Regions from separate parts of the Frankia sp. R43 genome, predicted to be linked through region 2. Evidence: predicted binding sites of a transcription regulator. Region 2 holds the regulator's gene; the other holds the start of a gene.
What was found. The regulator LexA, encoded in region 2, represses DNA repair genes until DNA is damaged. The targets are predictions, from matches to a motif close to CGAACNNNNGTTCG.
Positions count from the first base shown of each region.

Region 1 (8,620 bases), on a different contig from region 2:
CACAATCGCCCGGACGGAGGCGTCGGAGACAGGCTGGACCGGGGCGGCCTGGCTGGAACCCACGAGGATCGCTCACCTTCATGGCCGGCGCTGGTGGACCACCGACCAGCTGGACCGCCGACCTTCGCGCAAGCAAGCCTAGAGGCAAACCGATATGTCGGGCATCCGGTTAGGTATCCGCCCTGCTGGTATGTCTGCTGGTCTGTCTGGTTTCCTGCCTCTCAGGCGTCCTCGTCCGACATCCAGTGCACGAAGCGCTGGAGGGGGAACATCGCGTCGTGCGGGCCGCCCTCCACGTGCTTCGCGGCGCCGCCGATGCGCACCACCCGCTGGGCTCCCGCGCTGGCGAGCCGGTCGCGCATCGCCCGTTTGAGCTCCGGCGGATACATGCCGATGGTCTGGGTCGCGACGTTCACGAACCGGACGGCCTGGTCGATCGAGTCCAGGTGCACGACGTTGACCGTCTTGTTGCTCGGGTGGAACTCCACCGGGTCGGAGGTCAGCACCACCAGGCCGCGGCCGTCGGGGCGACCCCACACCTTGACCTCGTCGTCGAGCACCTGAAGCATCTGGATCTCGTCGCGCAGGTCGCCAGGCAGCGGATGCGCCGTCTCCGACGCGGTCTCGCGGTCCACCCCGAGGCGCGACTGCAGTCGTGCGCAGAACGTCTCGATGCCGGAGCGCTCACCCGCGACGAAGATGAAGCGGCTGGCCAGGCAGGCCTCCTGGTTGAAGACCGAAACATCGACCGCGGCCGCCTCGGCGACCGCGTCGATGACGGCGTCGGAGGTGAAGGTCTCCGGCCCGAGGATCGAGATCGACGTCTTCGGGTCGAACGAGACCAGCTGCAGCCCCGGCCCCAGATACTTGATCACGTTGTTGATGGCGTCGCCGCCGCCCCAGGCGACGATCCGGTCGAAGAACTGCGGCCGGTAGAGCGTCCGCTCGATCCGCTCGTCGCCGCCACGCCAGTACACCGCGGACATCGACCGCACGACCGGATGGTCGGGGTCGACCTCGGCCATCGTCCGCAGCATCGCGACGCAGGTGAACGGGTCGCTCGAGGGCATCTTGAAGACGTTGACCGCCTTGACGAGCGCGCCCTGCGCGATCGAGGAGATGCAGCCGGTCGGCGAGTTGCCGGCCAGCATGTGGATCATCCGGGGTGGGAAGGCACGTAGCGCGCCGTGCTGGCCGTGGTGGTCGGTCCGCTCGACCCAGCCGTCGAGCGCCGCCGGGTTGGCGAAGTTGGTCTCGATGCTGGACCACAGCGCCCGCTTCGTCAGCCGCAGGCGTGCGGAGCGGAACAGGTTCTCGATCACCCGGCGCGGCAGCGGGTTGGTGGCGGCGATGAGATCCGCAGCCCGCTGCAGGTGGGCGTTCTCCTCCAGTACCAGGCGCTCACCGCAGGCGACGAGGAAGTCGATGATCTCCTCGATCGGCACGTCGAGCAGCGGTGGCAGCTCCCGGCGCGGCGTCACCAGGTCGTCGAGCACGATCTCGGGCGTCGCGAACTCGACGCCGAGGTCACGGGACCGGTAGTGCACCGCGCCGCCGGGGACCACCCGCCCCCGCACGAAGTGATCGACCCGGATGACCTCGGTGGCCTTTGCGGCGGTTGCCGGGCTGGTTTCGGTGGTCGTCATGACAGCCCCCGGACGTAGGCGTCGACGGTGCCGGCGCAGCCGATCTTGTCGTCGCCTTCGAGGTCGGCGTAGCGGGTGATGTCGTCCCGCACGCTGGGGCTCGCGTTGCCGCAGGCACACGGGTCGAGGTCCAGCGAGATCCGGTCACCGGTCACCACGCCGCCCCACCGGCCGTCGAGCGACAGGTCGAAGAACGCCGCGCGGCCCTGCACCTCGCCCGATTCGTGCGGAAGCAGAACGTCGCCATCGGAGTCGAGCACGAACGGCACGACCCACGGCGGCACGTGGTAGCGGCCACCAGCGGCGCAGCGCGGCATGCCCGAGTTCAGCTCCTGCATGCCGTACATCTGGAACCTGCGGCCGGCGGGGATGTTGAAGGTCTCGTAGACGTACTCCTGGTAGTCCGGTGGGAGCTTGGCCCGCTTGAGACCGCCGCCGACGTAGATGCAGTTGTCCGGGTTGAAGTCCGAGCCGCTGTAGCCCATCTCGCGCACCATTCCGGCTACGAGGTACAGCGCGTTCCACATGCCGGCGAGGTACAGCTTGTCCGCGCGGGATGCGACGACGTGCTCGGCGGCCTTGACGTAGGCGGTCTGGAGTGTCTGCTCGCGCTCCCGCGACGTCGCCTCGAAGTCGGCGATCTCGTCCGGTCGGGCGGTGCCGTCCGCGATCGCCTTGCGCAGGACGACCATCTTCGTCATCTGGCCGATCGTGATCGGTGGCATGGGCAGCGTGAACGGTTCGAGGCGCGGGTCACCGAACGCGGCCTGCTGGGCGTCGCGCGCGTTGAGGTTCTTGGCGACGGCGGCGGTGGGCGCGATGCCGATCATCCTGCGGTCACGCTCGGGTCGCACTCCGGATCCCCACGCGAAGACGCCGACCGTGTCCAGGCGCGACCACGCCATGTCCTGCTCAGAGGCGATCATCATCGCGGACTTGCCGGTCGTTCCGCTCGAACATGAGATGTAGTGCCCCACCGCCTCGTAACGGGCGATCCAGTCGTCCATGTCGACGACGTCCGAGGTGTCGATCGGCGTGAGCGGGTGTGCTGACACGGTGCCGAGCCACCTGCCCAGCCGATCCCACCTCCGCTCGCTCAGGAAGCTCTCCGGGTAGCTCTTGTACGCGGTGTGCGGGAACAGCAGCCCGACCGCGTCCGCCCGGGAGCGGATCTCGCTGATGCCCGCCTCCTTCGCGCGGAACGCGAGTAACCGGATCCGCTCCCGGCGCTCCTGGAACAGCTCGTTCATCGCCTCGACCTGCGTCTCGCGGAGATCCGCGTACGGGATCGCGAAGCGCTCCTCCGACTGGACCAGCCCTGTCAGACGCTCGACTGCCGCACTCACCCTGGGCCCTCTCCCTTCCGGAACGTTTTTACTAGACTCGTGGGTCTAGTTTCTGATGTCAAGGTCCGGGCTGTCGCGCGGCCTGCGGAGGGGGGTCTCAGCCGGCCGGGAGGTGTTCCTCGCCGGTGATGTAGTCGTGCGGGTGGACGGTGAACCTGGTGCCGAGTGGGCTCGTCCAGGTGAACGTGCCGGGGCGTGGCTGGCGGACGATCCAGGGACGGTCGGGGTGATGGCGCAGGCGGTGGTGTTTGAGGCAGAGCGGCCCGAGGTTGTCGACGATCGTGGGCCCGCCGGCGGCGTAGGGCGTGGTGTGGTCGGTGTCGGTGCGGGTGGCACGGCGGGTGCAGCCGGGGTGGACGCAGATGCGGTTGCGGGCACGCACATGCCGGACCTGGGCGGGGCTGGGGTGGCGCCGGTCGGCGACCTCGATCAGCGCCCCCTGCGGGTCGACGAGCATGCGCCGCCAGGTGGAGGTCGGGCGCATCGCCAGGTCCCGGGCGATGTCGGCAGGTATGGGACCGAAGCCCGGGATCTCACCGGGCTCCTCGCCCAGCCCGAGCAGGGCTGTGATCGGAACGATGACCTGGACGTCGCAGGGCAGCGGGCGCAGCGGTGTGCGGCCGGTGATGCGGTCGACGAGGGTGTCTGCGCGGATCTGGTCGCGGGTGCGCTGGTCGTCCGCATCGCGGGTACGGATGATCTCATCGGCGATCTGGTTGAGCTGGTTGTCGCAGGCCGCGGCGTCCTCCGCGGGCAATAGCGCGGACAGGGTGCTGGTGGCGTCGTCGCCGGGGTGGAGCCGGACGTGACGGCCCTTGCGACGCTCCGTGGCACGCTCGGCGGCGCCGCCAGGGTCGACGTTGAGGACGGCGCGACGGCAGGCGGCACCGAACGCGCCCCGGTTGCGTCGCGGCCCGCCGGCCAGGACCTGCTCCTCGACCTGGCTGGCCTGCTCGTCGGTGAGGGGGCTGGCTGCGGTCTCCAACGACCGCAGACGTTGCAGGTCGAGGATGCCGTCCTCCAGTGCCTGCATCGCTCGGGGGAGCCGCCGCACCGCGGAGAAGGCGAAACCCATCTGCCCACCAGCGGTGGCGGCGGATACCCGCAGCACGCCGGCGAGCTCCTCCGGGGCGAACATGTCGAACGAGAACAGCGGGTCGGCCTCGGCCGACGGTCGCAGCCCGGCGTACTCGGCGAGCAGCCGCAGCATTCCGGCGTGGGCCGCGGCCAGCGCCGCGGCCTGAACGCCGATCCGGGACAGCAGGTCGCGAACCTGGTCGTCGAAGGCCGCGGCCGCGTCCCGCACCCGGGATGCGCCAGATGCTTCGCTCGAACGTGTGGGTGCTGGCATGGCGTGCTCACCTCGCCCGAACCGAACCCGTGTGCCCGGCGGATCGCGAACACATGTTCGATTATCGATGGTCGAAGCCTGCCGGAACGGGCGCTGCGCGTGGAGACCACAGGGAGTACCGCGGAGGACGCCAACAGCCTCCGCGCCGCAGGCGGCGACCCGAGTCGACCCAACTGGCCGCGGGTTGTGCGGTCGCACCGCAGCCATGGGTAGGGCGGTCTCGTCGAATCCCTCGCGGCCAGCGATGAGGAGGCGCCGGCGTCGGGCTGGCCTGTGCGGCGTTCAGGAATGCCGGCAGCTGCCCCACGGAGGGGTCGCGTCGAGAGGGTCGCGTCTGCAGGAAATGCGCCGGAACCAGTCTCCGGCCTGGTGGTCGGGCAGCGTCGACAGCGTGGCCGTCCACCCGCCGGTGGTAACGTTGTGCCGCGGCGACGGAATATGTGAACGCGGAGATCGACGGAGGTGAGTTGATGACTGTCGTGGAGACCACCGCATTGCGCTGTGCCCGGATCATCCTCGCTTCCCGGGCCCTGCCCTGACCTTCGCCTGTCATTCTCGCAGCTGGGAGTAGTCCCGGCAGGCATGCTGTCCGGCTGGGCCCCTTTCAAGGGTCTCCACAGTGCTTCATCAACCTTCTGCGCGCCGACCTGGCGCTCTCCGTTCTCCTGCACGGGTCACGTTTTCAGCCGGCTACGACTTGGAACGCGGAACGTGAGAGTTCCTTCGCCCGACCGCAGGCCGACGGACCGTCTTCCAGCCACCTCGTGCGGGCCGATCGCGGCTTGCGTGCCGTCGTGGCTGAGACCGGACCGTCCTGCTGGCTGTCATCCCTCCGGCGGTCGCCGGAAACCGGCTGGCTGTCCGGCTCGCTGGCTACCTGTCCGGCTGGCCCCTGCGGCCGTCCTCTCCGCCACCGTCGTCGAGCCAAAGGACGCCGAACGCCCGCTGCCAGGACCGCGTCGCGCCCATGCGGGGCGTCACCAACCGCGTCTCACATCCCAAGGCATGACAGAAGGGAATTCGGTCATGGACCTTCCTCGTATCTTCACCATCCGTGAAAGCAGCCACCGGATCCACAATCCGCTGACCGCGGCCAAGCTCGCGGCCCTGGGCGAATCGCTGCACCTCGCTCCCGGGACACGGGTGCTCGATCTGGCCAGTGGCTCCGGCGAGCTGCTGTGCACCTGGGCGCGTGACCACGGGATCACGGGCGCCGGCGTGGACATCAGCACAATCTTCACCGAGCAGGCCCGGGCCCGCGCCGCCGAGCTCGGCGTCGCCGACCGGGTCGAGTTCGTCCACGGGGATGCGCGCGGCCATGTCGCGGACGAGCCGGTCGATCTGGCCGCCTGTGTCGGCGCCACGTGGATCGGGAACGGCGTCGCCGGGACGGCCGAGCTGCTCAGCCGCAGCCTCCGCCCCGGAGGCCTGATGCTGATCGGCGAGCCGTACTGGCGGCGGACCCCTCCCGACGAGGAGACCGCCAAGGCCTGCCACGCCACCGGCATCGCCGACTTCCTGCGCCTGCCGGACCTGATCGTGCATTTCCGGGAACTCGGGTACGACCTTGTGGAGATGACACTGGCCGATCAGGACAGCTGGGACCGGTACGCCGCGGCCCAGTGGCTGAACCTGCGCCGCTGGCTCGACCGGAACCCGGGCGACGAACTGGTGCCCGAGGTCAGGGAAGAGCTCACCACGGAGCCCGCCCGCTACGCGCGATGCACACGTGAGTATCTCGGCTGGGGAGTCTTCGCTCTCATGAGCCGCTGATTCTCACCTCTCGTGCGGGCCCGTAAACCACGCGGCCCGGGCCTGCACGGGAATTTCCTTGTTGGCGTCGACCCGGCTAGCGTGTCCACCCCGCACAGGAGGTCTCGTCGATGGCATTCGGTTGTTCCCTGGAAAGGCCGACATCTCCGCTCGCGGCCGGCACGGCGTCGATTTCCCCGGAGGTCGACGATGACTATGACAGTCTGGTCATGACTGCCTGCTACCTGCTCGGCGAGACTGACTGTCGTTTTCGCATCCACGGTTTCGGCTGTCCCTAGTGGCCGGTGGACGTCGCCTACGACCTCTCGGTCTTCATGGAGCAGCTGCCTGAGCTCCTGGCAGGTGTCAGGCTCCGGAGGCGCACGGAGATCGACCTGTACTCCCAGGGGCTCGAGCGAACCCTGGAGTTCATCCCCGGGGGAGACCTTGTGGAGATCCACTGTCTGTCGAGGACGGACTGGATACCGAATCCGAGCGTCGAAGAAGTGGGAACTCCTGCTCTCGAGGCGATGCTCACCGGGCTGGCCGCCGAATTCGCGGCATCCCTCACGGTGATCGGATCTCACCTCGCCTGGATGAAACCATTTTCCAACTGGGCTCCAGATCCCTCCTGACTCCTGAATCCAGACGCCTGCGCGTGCGCGTGCATGCCAGCAGGACGGACATACGCCTGTGCCGCGCGACGCGGCCTGACGCCGTCGCGCGCATTGTCGAGGTTCATCCGGAACATCCGCAGGCGAAAGGAGCCGCCTGACGCTTCGGGCCTCCGGCTCGCTCGACGGAGCGGGCGGTGGGTGCCGGATGAGGTCACGGCGGGACACGCCGAGCTTGCGATGCACCCGGCCGATGTGTGGCTCGATGGTCCGGATGGCGACCGGCCCTGGCCTCAGCGGGCGGTCCAGCCGCCGTCCACGACGATGGTCTGGCCGGTGACGTAGCTGCCGGCGTCGCCGGCGAGCCACAGGACGGCGCCGACGATGTCCTCGGCGGTTCCCTCCTTCGGCAGCGGGGTGTTGCGGCGCAGGTACTCGATCGACTTCTCACTGGAGTAGAGCGGGCCGGTGATCTCGCTGCGGAAGAAGCCGGGGGCGACCGTGTTGACCCGGATCGAGTGCCGCGCCCACTGCACCGCGAGCTCGGACGTCAGCCCGGACAGACCGGCCTTGCTGGCCGCGTAGGACGCCTGTGGGATGCCGGGGATGCCGACCTTCCCACTGATCGACGAGATGTTGATGATGGTGCCGCGGCCGGCGGCGACCATGTGTGGGAAGACGTCCTGGGCGAGCAGGAACGGGGCGAGCAGGTTGAGGTCGATCGTGCGGCGGGACGCCTCGACCGGCTCGGATTCGGCCCGCTCGTAGGTGAACATGCTGCCGGCGCCGTTGACGAGGATCTCCGGTGCTCCGAGGCCCTCGACGACTGCCGGCACGACGGTGCGGACGGCGGTGAGATCGGAGAGGTCGCAGGCGACCGGCAGGCCGTCGATCTCCTTCGCGAGTTCGGTCAGCTTGTCGAGCCGCCGGGCGACGACCGCGACCCGGGCACCGAACGCGGCCAGCGCCCGCGCGACGGCGACACCGAGACCGGAGGAGGCGCCGGTCACGATGGCGACCCGGCCGTCGAGGCCGAACATCCGGGCCGTGGCACCCGCGACCGTGGCATCCGTGGCAGCCACGGCAGGCCCCTCGTGCGCGGCGTTCGCGGTCTCGGCGGCCGGCGTCATGAGGACGTCCCTTCGTTGGCGGTGTCTGCCAGGTCGGTATCTGTCAGGTCGGTGTCTGCCAGGTCGATGGTGCCGGTGGGCTGGGTGTCGGGGCCAGCGGGCGGGGCCAGCCGGATCCGGGAGTTGTCCCAGCGCAACAGTCGTCCCTGCGGGTCCAGGCGCAGGACGACCCGGTCGGCGTAGGCGGCGCGGGCCGCGGCGGGTAACCGCTCGGGCGGCACCCGGTAGGCGGCGTACTTGCTGTCGAGCATGCCGCGGACCCGGGTGCGTGTCTCTTTGTCATCCACCACCCGGATCCGTCCGCTGAGATGGACGGCACGCAGGTCGACCCAGGCCCGGCCGGACTCGACCAGGAACGCCGCCCGCGGCTCCCGGCGGATCCGGGCCAGCTTGGCCGCCCGGGGCGGCGTCGAAAGGTACACGGCGCGGTCCACGACGACGAACCACATCGGCAGCGAGACCGGTGCGCCGTCGGAACGCAGCGTGGTCAGGATCCCGGTGTGCGCCCCGGCCACGAACTCCCAGGCGTCGTCCTGGCTCACCAGCATCGGGCCGCCCAGCGGCGGGCCGCGTGCCTCGTTGAGACCATCCGCGCGGTCATCCGCGCGGTCATCGGCCGGTGTCGACGAGGTCGGTGAGGCCGGTGCGCTGGACCTTGCCCATGGCGTTGACCGGCAGCGCGTCGACCTGCGTCCAGAACTCGGGCACCTTGTACGGCGAGAGCTCGCGGCGGCACAGCTCGGCGAGCGCGTCCATGTCGAGGGTGGGTCCGGCGCTTTCG
Region 1 is NZ_LFCW01000004.1:175,157-183,776, reverse strand. Features, by position in the region: gene ACG83_RS18225 (MFS transporter) at 1-63, opposite strand, end outside; gene ACG83_RS18220 (acyl-CoA reductase) at 222-1,646, opposite strand; gene ACG83_RS18215 (hypothetical protein) at 1,643-2,992, opposite strand; gene ACG83_RS18210 (HNH endonuclease signature motif containing protein) at 3,090-4,343, opposite strand; gene ACG83_RS18205 (cyclopropane-fatty-acyl-phospholipid synthase family protein) at 5,370-6,116, shown strand; gene ACG83_RS18200 (hypothetical protein) at 6,401-6,730, shown strand; gene ACG83_RS18195 (SDR family NAD(P)-dependent oxidoreductase) at 7,003-7,839, opposite strand; gene ACG83_RS18190 (pyridoxamine 5'-phosphate oxidase family protein) at 7,836-8,387, opposite strand; gene ACG83_RS18185 (class I adenylate-forming enzyme family protein) at 8,449-8,620, opposite strand, start outside.
Region 1: the regulator LexA is predicted to act here: its motif matches at 4,390-4,403, upstream of ACG83_RS18210 (HNH endonuclease signature motif containing protein).

Region 2 (8,620 bases):
CGGCTTCGGAGCTCTGCCCCGCGTCGGCACGAAGCGCCGCGATCGCCACCTCGAAGTCGGCGAGCGACTCGAAGGCCAGATAGACCGAGGCGAACCGAAGGTAGGCGACCTCGTCCAGCTCCCGGAGCGGGCCGAGTATCGCCCGGCCGACGTCCTCGGCAGCCACCTCCGCGGAGCCGGAGGAACGCACCGTCTCCTCGACCCGCTCGGCCAGCAGGGCGAGATCGTCCGACCGGACCGGGCGCCCCTGGCAGGCCTTGCGCACGCCCACGATCACCTTGGCGCGGCTGAACGGCTCGGTGGCACCGCTACGCTTGCGCACCCGCAACGAAGCTTCCTCCATCGTCGTGAACCGGCGCCCACACTCCGAGCAGGCTCTGCGCCGCCGGATCGCGGCGCCTTCCTCGGCCTCCCTGCTGTCAACGACACGGCTGTCGGAATGGCGGCAGAAGGGACAGCGCACGGCACACTCCTCTCCGCTCCGGGCGGCCTGGCTGCCACACGCGGAGCACGCCCCAGCAGGTGCCCACATGCCACCGGCCGACCACCCTCCGGGGGTGGCCAACTGACAACCTGTGGATATCGATGCACAACCTGTGGATGACTTACGGTGCTGTAACTACAAGATGTTGTGTTCACCGTAGCGCACGCACCCGACAGGTCCGACACCGCCCCTCCTCCTCCGGCGTGTCGCTGCCGCGGGGCCGCCACCACTTGATCGGCAGCCGGTCCCGCCCGGCGGCCGGCCGTCGGGCGGGCCACCGTCAGGGCAGGCAGAGCGGCTGGCCGGGAACGAGATCCGCGGTGGGCAGATCGTTCAGGGACATGAGCCGACGAACAACCGCACGGGTGTCGGCCTCGGGGTCGATCCCGCGTGCCACCTCCCAGAGCGTCTCGCCCTGGCGCACCACGTGGGCCTGACAGTCCACCGGGGTGGCCGTGAACGCCTGCGACGCGGTGACCAACGCCAGCGAGAGCACCAGCGCGCCGGACAGGCACGCGAGCGCCGCGAACACGAGCCTGCCCCGCCGGGTCAGCCTCAGCGGCGGCTGTTGCCGCGGGCGGCGTCGCGAGCCCGGGCGGGGCCGTTGCGCGCCCGGGGACAGGGCTCGCGAGCTCGGGGACGAGCTGCGCCGCAGACTCGGCCACCGGCGCCGTGCTCTCGTCCGTAGCCTCTGGTCGCCGGGCGGCGGCAACGCGTACCCGACGGCGCGGGCACGCCATTCCAGCCCGGGCATCTCGATGACCTGGGCCTCGACGCACTCGACCGCCGCCGAGGACGACTGTGCGCCGCACGGGCCCGCCGCAGGCGAAGGACCACTGCCGAGACAACGAGAAGGGGCCGAGCGATGCGCCGGCCGCCGATCACCGCCACGCACGGCCCTGCCCCGCACCGCCTGGCCGCGCACCACGACCCCGCTGACCGCCGCACCACGGCGAGCACGAGGACGCGGACGCGCGCGACCACCACGGCCGCCCGCCGCCGGCGCACCTCCTCCGACGGCCGCGGACCGCCGCGCCGCGCCGACGCGGAACACCCGACACTTGGGACCGGCTCCCCCGCCGAGCGCCCTGTCGCCATCCGCGATGTCAACATCGCCGGCAGCCAGGCCAACGTCGCCAGCGGCCGGCCGAAGGTCACGATCGGCCGCAGCAACATCGACAATGGCGATATCGACAATGGCAACGTCGGTCACGTCGGCATCAGCCAGACCGGCGCGGGAAAGATCAGGGTCGGCCGGATCAGCGTTGGCCGGATCGGGGTCGGCCAGATCGGGGTCGGCCATGTCAACCTCCCAGGCGCGAGCATCCGCTCGCTCGAACACCTGAGCGATTCTTACACGGTCGCCACGCACACTTCCCCCGACACGCTCGAACAGACGTTTGAGATTCGGCGACCGGCCGACTACCGTCAAGGACGATCAGTTGTGGACGATCGTGCGAGAAGAAGCGAGCACGGAAAATCCACCCGAACCGGTCAGAAGCTACTAATAGGACAAAGTGGTAGATCGACCGGGTGGCCCGCCGGCTGCGGAACCGCCGAGCCCCCGGTCGCGGAGAAGCCGGTAGCGGGCGAAGCCCCGCCGCCGGATGCATCGACAGGGAGAGCGGTAGGCGATGACCAGCCAGGCACGGGGTACCCGCCGAGGCGACGCCCGCGGCAATGTCCGGGATCTTCCCGACAGCCCCGCGGACGCCTCAGGCCTCACGCAACGACAGAAGGGGATTCTCGAGGTCATCCGCGCCGCGGTGGAGCAGCGCGGCTATCCGCCGAGCGTCCGCGAGATCGGCGAGGCTGTCGGCCTGACCAGCACCAGCAGCGTCGCGCACCAACTCAAGGTGCTCCAGGAGAAGGGCTTCCTGCGGCGCGACCCGAACCGGCCGCGGGCCATGGAAGTACTGCCGATCGGCGGCCAGAAGGCGGGCGCCCGGCTGCGCTCCGCCGGCGCCACGCCGGCGGAGGTGGGTGGTGCCGTCGCGGCCGAGGGCGGCACCCCGACCTACGTGCCCCTCATCGGGCGAATCGCGGCCGGCGGGCCGATCCTCGCGGAGCAGGCCGTCGAGGACGTCTACCCGCTCCCGCGGGAGATCGTCGGTGAGGGCACGCTGTTCCTGCTCAAGGTGGTCGGGCAGTCGATGATCAATGCCGCGATCTGCGACGGTGACTACGTCGTCGTCCGCCAGCAGCCGGTCGCCGACAACGGCGAGATCGTCGCGGCCATGATCGACGGCGAGGCGACGGTCAAGCGCTTCCGCCAGCGCGACGGCCGGGTGTGGCTGGCGCCGGAGAACCCCGCGTTCTCCGACATCCCGGCCGAAGACGCGACCATCCTCGGCCGGATCGTCGCCGTGATGCGCCGGGTCTGACCCGAACGCGACCCCAGGGGGCGCTGACCCCCTGGGGAAGAGCCGGCCATCGAGCCAGCCGCCATGCCGAGCCAGGCGGCGGCCCCTGGCTCGGCTTCCCGCCGGCTCGGTCAGCTCCGAAGCGGGGTCAGCTCCGAAGCGGTCAGTTTCGAAGCGGTCAGCTCCGAAGGGCTCCAGCGACCCTGAAGGGCTCCAGCTCGGCGGCAAGGCTCACCGGCACCCGGGCCGCCACCGCCGTGCCCGCGCCGGTGTGCTCGACGCTCAGCACCTCGCCGTCGCGGTGGATCCGGGAGACGAGATCACCACGGGTGTAGGGCACCAGCAGCGACATCTCGATCTCCGGGTGCGGTATCCGCTCCGAGAGGGCGTCGATCAGCTCCGCCAGGCCCGTTCCGGACCGAGCCGAGACGAAGATGGCGTCCGGAACCGCCTTGCGCAGCACTGCCAACGTCGTCGGATCGACCGCGTCGACCTTGTTGACGACCACGAGCTCGGGAACCCCGGCCGCGTCGATCTCGGCGAGCACCTCACGGACCGCCGTGATCTGCCCCATCGGGTCCGGCGCCGAACCGTCGACGACGTGCAGGACGAGATCCGCGTCCACGACCTCCTCCAACGTCGACCGGAACGCCTCGACGATCTGGTGCGGCAGATGCCGGACGAAACCGACGGTGTCGGCCAGGGTGAACACCCGCCCGTCGGGCAGGGTCGCTCGCCGCACGGTCGGGTCGAGGGTCGCGAACAGGGCGTCCTCGACGAGCACACCGGCTCCGGTCAGACGGTTGAGCAGCGAGGACTTCCCGGCGTTGGTGTACCCGGCGATCGCGACCGCCGGCACGGCACCCCGCCGCCGCGAGGAGCGCTTCGTCTCCCGGACGGTGGCCATCGCGGCCAGCTCGCGCCGCAGCTTGGCCATCCGTGTGCGCAGCCGCCGCCGATCGGTCTCGATCTTCGTCTCACCAGGGCCGCGGGTACCGATGGGCGCCCGGCCACCACTGCTCGCGGCGGCCCGGGACATCGACTCACCCCAGCCACGCAGCCGCGGGAGCATGTACTGGAGCTGGGCCAGCTCCACCTGGGCCTTGCCCTCCCGGGACGTCGCATGCTGGGCGAAGATGTCCAGAATGAGCGCCGTCCGGTCGATCACCTTGACCTTGACGACCTCTTCGAGCTGGCGCAGCTGCCCAGGGGTCAGCTCGCCGTCGCAGATCACCGTGTCCGCACCGGTCGACGCGACGACGTCCGCGAGCTCTCGGGCCTTGCCGGAGCCGACGAAGGTCGCCGTGTCCGGCCGGTCGCGGCGCTGCACGAGCGCGTCCAGCACCATCGAGCCCGCGGTGGTGGCCAGGGCCGCGAGCTCCGTCATCGACGCCTCGGCCTCCAGGAGGGTCCCGGAGGTCCACACCCCGATCAGCACCACCCGCTCCAGTCGGAGCTGGCGGTACTCGACCTCGGTGACGTCCTCGAGCTCGGTGGTGAGACCCGGGATGCGGCGCAGCGCGCCACGCTCCTCCAGGTCGAACCCGTCGCCCTGTTCGTCGAAGAAGGAGAACCCCTCGCCGTCACCGAGGAGGACCACGCCCCCGTCGTCGCCGTCGAAGCTCGGGCTCAGGTTCGGGTTCGGGTACCGGGTGGACGCCATGGCGGCGTCAGCGGGAAGACTCATACCATCCGTTCTCAACGCGGCACGGTGACCGTCGAATTCCGCCCGCCCCGTTCGGGAGCGGGCCGGTGCCGCTGTACCCGGGCTCGGTGCCCCGGCGCAGCGGAACCTCCGCAGCCCCAGGGTGACACGCCGCTGCCGCGATCGCGAGCCGTTTATCGGCCCGGCGCCCGGTAGGAACGGCCCTGTCGGTCAGCTCCGGCCGGTCCCGGCGGGAACCAGTGCCTGCGCACCCGCAGCGGCAGTACCGGAGGCGACCTCGGCGGCCTGGCGGATCCATTCGGGACGAAGGACACCGTCAGACACAAGAACGGCGGGACCGCGCAGAATGACGGTCGTCTCCCGCCAGTCAACGGTCAGGCGCCCGCCGGGAAGATCGACCAGCACCTCGGACGGCGGCGTACCGCCCACCCGCGCCGCCCACGCGACCGCCACCGCGCAGGCGCCGGTGCCGCAGGAGGCCGTCTCGCCGACGCCGCGTTCGAAGACCCGCATCGCGACGCCATCCACACTCGGCACGACGACCTCGACGTTCACACCGTCGGGGAAGGCCTCGGCCGGGAAGACGGGAGCACCCAGGTCCAGGCGCGCCAGCTCGGACGGCCCCAGGTCGTCGGCGAAGCAGACCGCGTGCGGGTTGCCCATCGAAACACCCACCGCGGCGAACTCGCGGCCGACCACGGTGACCGGCACGGTGCCCGCGGCGAAAGCCGGCGGCCCCATGTCCACGCTCACGTCACCGGCCGGCGGCACCTCGACGGAGCGCAGGCCCGCCCGGGTGGCGATCACGAGGCTGCCGGGCATCTCGTAGCCGGCGTCCACCAGATACCGCGCGAAGACCCGGACTCCGTTGCCGCACATCTCGGCGATGGAGCCGTCGGCGTTGCGGTAGTCCATGAACCAGCGGGCGGCGCCAAGGTAGGCCGCCGCCGCGGGCTCCGCGGCGACGAGGACCACCCGCAGCACCCCGTCGGCACCGACCCCTGTTCCGCGGTGGCAGATCGCGCGCACCAGCTGTGCCGACAGGTCGAGATCACCGTCAGCATCCGGAAGGATGACGAAGTCGTTGCCTGTCCCGTGTCCCTTGACGTACCGCACGCGGCGATCGTACGGCGCCGGGCGCCTCATCCGGCCGTGGCCGCCCGAGAGCGGTCGCCACGTCCGGAACTGCCAGGACGTCCGTTCTGCGAGTCCTGGCACGCCCTCGCCGGGTCGCGTGGCGGTGCCGCGGGCGGCGGGCCCGCGGGCGTCCGCCGGCCCGCACGACCCGCCGCGCCCGCATGACCGCTCCCCGGGCCCGCCCTGTTCGCAGCGTTGCCGGAGCTGGCTGAGCTGCCGAAGCCGGCCGAGCTGCCGGAGTAGACCGAGCTGCCAGAGCCTGCCGGGTCGGCGGAGCTGGCCGAGCTCGAAGGATTCGACGGCTCGCCGGTCGGGCGACGGGTGCCGACGCCCTCCCAGGAGTCCGTCCACGGCTTGTACCAACGGTCCGGCCGACCCCGGCCTAGCGCGATCATCCGGGCGTCCTCGACCGGAACGGGCGGACAGAACAGCGGGCCGCAGACCCGGTCGCACTCCGTCCGCCCCACGGCGGCCGCCAGCGCCGCGGTGTCGACGTCCTCGGCGACCACGACCATGCGGCGGCGGTGCGCGATCTGGAGCATGGACGCGAAAACCGCCTGACCCTCCAGGTCGCGGATCGTCGCCCGCAGGAAGCGCCCATCGATCCGCACGAGGTCCAGCGGCAGCTTGTCGAGCGTCGCCACCGACGCGGACCAGGTACCGAACGAGTCGACACCGACCGCGACACCCAGCGCACGCAGCCGCCCGAGCAGGTGGGGCAGGCCCGGCGGCGCGAAGGCCAGCGTGTTCTCGGTGAACTGCAGGCCGATCGCCCCGGGTGGCAGCGACCGCCCGAGGACCAGCCGCTCGATCTCGTCGAAGAAGTCCGGCCGGCCGAGCTGGGCGCTGTCGACCCGCACCCACAGCCGGGGCGGGCGGACCCCGGTGCCCGCCGCCATGCGATGCCAGGTGCGCGCCTCGGTGACCGCCATCCGCAGCACCCACTGGTGGACCTGGCCGACCAGCCCCGCGGCCGCCGCGACCGGCATGAAGTCCGCCGGGCCCAGCAGGCCCAGCTCGGGATGCGCCCAGCGGGGGTACGCCCGCATGCCGGGCACGGAGCCGCTGCGCAGGTCGACGTCGGGCTGGTAGTGCAGGCGCAGCGTGCCGTCGTCGAACGAGGCGTACAGCGCGGGCACCAGGCCGATGTCGAGCGCGGTCACGTCAGACTCCAGACGCCGTGTTCCAGACGCCTCGGCAGGAGGCCGACCACCCGTCAGAGCGCGCCGACCAGACGTCGCACCTCGGCGAGATCCGGAGAGTCGAACCAGGATATCCGCCGGTCTCGCCGGAACCACGACCGTTGCCGCCTGGCGAAACGCCTGGTGGCGATGGTCGTGGCCGCCTTGGCCTCGGCCATGGAGCCCACTGCCCCGTCGAGCGCGGCCAGGACCTGCGCGTAGCCCAGCGCCCGCGAGGCCGTGCGGCCATCCCGCAGGCCCTGTGCGGCCAGCTCTTCGACCTCCTCGACCAGCCCGGCGCGCCACATCAGCTCGACGCGGCGTTCGATCCGCTCGTCGAGATCAGGCCGATCGAGACCCACCTGGACCACGTCGTAGATCGAGCTGTGTTCTGGCAGGGTGGCCACGAAGGTGCCGGTCAGCTCGACGACCTCCAGCGCCCGGACGATGCGCCGCCCGTTGCTGGGCAGGATCACCTCCGCCGCGTCGGGGGCCAGTACCGCGAGGCGGGCGTGCAGGGGCCCCGGGCCGACCTCGGCCAGCTCCTGTTCGAGCCGCGCGCGCACCGCCGGATCCGTCCCGGGAAAGGCCAGGTCATCCAGTACCGCTCGCACGTACAGGCCCGAGCCGCCGACGAGGACGGGAAGCCGGCCCGCCGTGAGCAGGCCGTCGATGACGGCCCGTGCGTCATGCTGGTAGCTGGCGACGTCCGCCGTCCGGCTCACGTCCCACACGTCGAGCAGGTGGTGCGGGATCCCGCGGCGCTCCTCGACCGGAATCTTGGCCGTGCCGATGTCCATTCCCCGGTAGAGCTGCATCGAGTCGGCGTTGACGATCTCCCCGCCGAGCTCCAGGGCGATCTCGACGGCCCAGTCGCTCTTCCCCACGCCGGTCGGGCCCACCACCGCGACGACGGGGCCACGGCGTTCGTTCATCGACCGCTGCGCTCCCACCCGACGACAAGGTAGCCGACTCCGAACGGTGCGTCGTCGTAGCGGACCTCACTGCGCCAGGACCGCGCGGGATCCGTCGGCGTCGCGCGACGCAGGGCGCCCGCGAGGACCTGCCAGGACGCCCGGCCAGGTGCGAGGAGATCCCTGGACAGCTCGGGGTCGAGGGCGAGCAGGGCGTCGACGTCGAGCGCCGCGAGCGCCGCGGCGACCGACGCGTCGTGGGCGTCGGCGCGCGGGTCGAGGCTGCCGGGCGCCTTGACCGTGCGGCGGGCGCTGGCATCTCCCATGATCAGAAGTGCGAGCCGCGATCCGTCCGCCGCCGCGGCGTCGACGAGGCCGGCCCCCAGCTCGGCCGCCGCGGCCGGAGTCGTCGTGGCGGGCACGCCGCGGGCCGCACAGGGCCCCGCCCAGCCCGCCTCACCCAGCAGCCAGGCGCCGATCGTCAGCGAGAGCGGCAGACGCCGCCTCGAGTCGGCGCCCACGCCCACGCCTGCGATTGTCGCAGGGGCCGTGGCCGTGGTCTTCGCCGTGGCCGCCCGGGCGAGCGGAAAGATCAGATCGACGCCGAAGCCGGCGAGCGAGCCGACGGACATCTCGTCGTAGACGGCCTCCGTCGCGTCGTCTCCGACCAGCACGATCCGATCCGGCTCCAGCGCGCACAGCCGGCGCACCGCCGCCAGGGCATGATCCCGGACGTCGATCGGGTCCCGGCCGGCGACCTGCGGGACGAGCAGCGGCGGGTGCGGGCAGACGGCCGCGGCGAGCAGCGTCACCGCGCGGCAGGCCCGGTACGCAGGGTCGGCATCCCCAGCGAGACGGCGGGCTGCCCTGAGCCG
Region 2 is NZ_LFCW01000001.1:1,375,913-1,384,532, forward strand. Features, by position in the region: gene nrdR (transcriptional regulator NrdR) at 1-463, opposite strand, end outside; gene ACG83_RS05165 (LysM peptidoglycan-binding domain-containing protein) at 765-1,016, opposite strand; gene lexA (transcriptional repressor LexA) at 2,119-2,868, shown strand; gene hflX (GTPase HflX) at 3,026-4,534, opposite strand; gene dapF (diaminopimelate epimerase) at 4,724-5,659, opposite strand; gene ACG83_RS05185 (EAL domain-containing protein) at 5,656-6,813, opposite strand; gene miaA (tRNA (adenosine(37)-N6)-dimethylallyltransferase MiaA) at 6,867-7,766, opposite strand; gene ACG83_RS05195 (hypothetical protein) at 7,763-8,557, opposite strand; gene miaB (tRNA (N6-isopentenyl adenosine(37)-C2)-methylthiotransferase MiaB) at 8,554-8,620, opposite strand, start outside.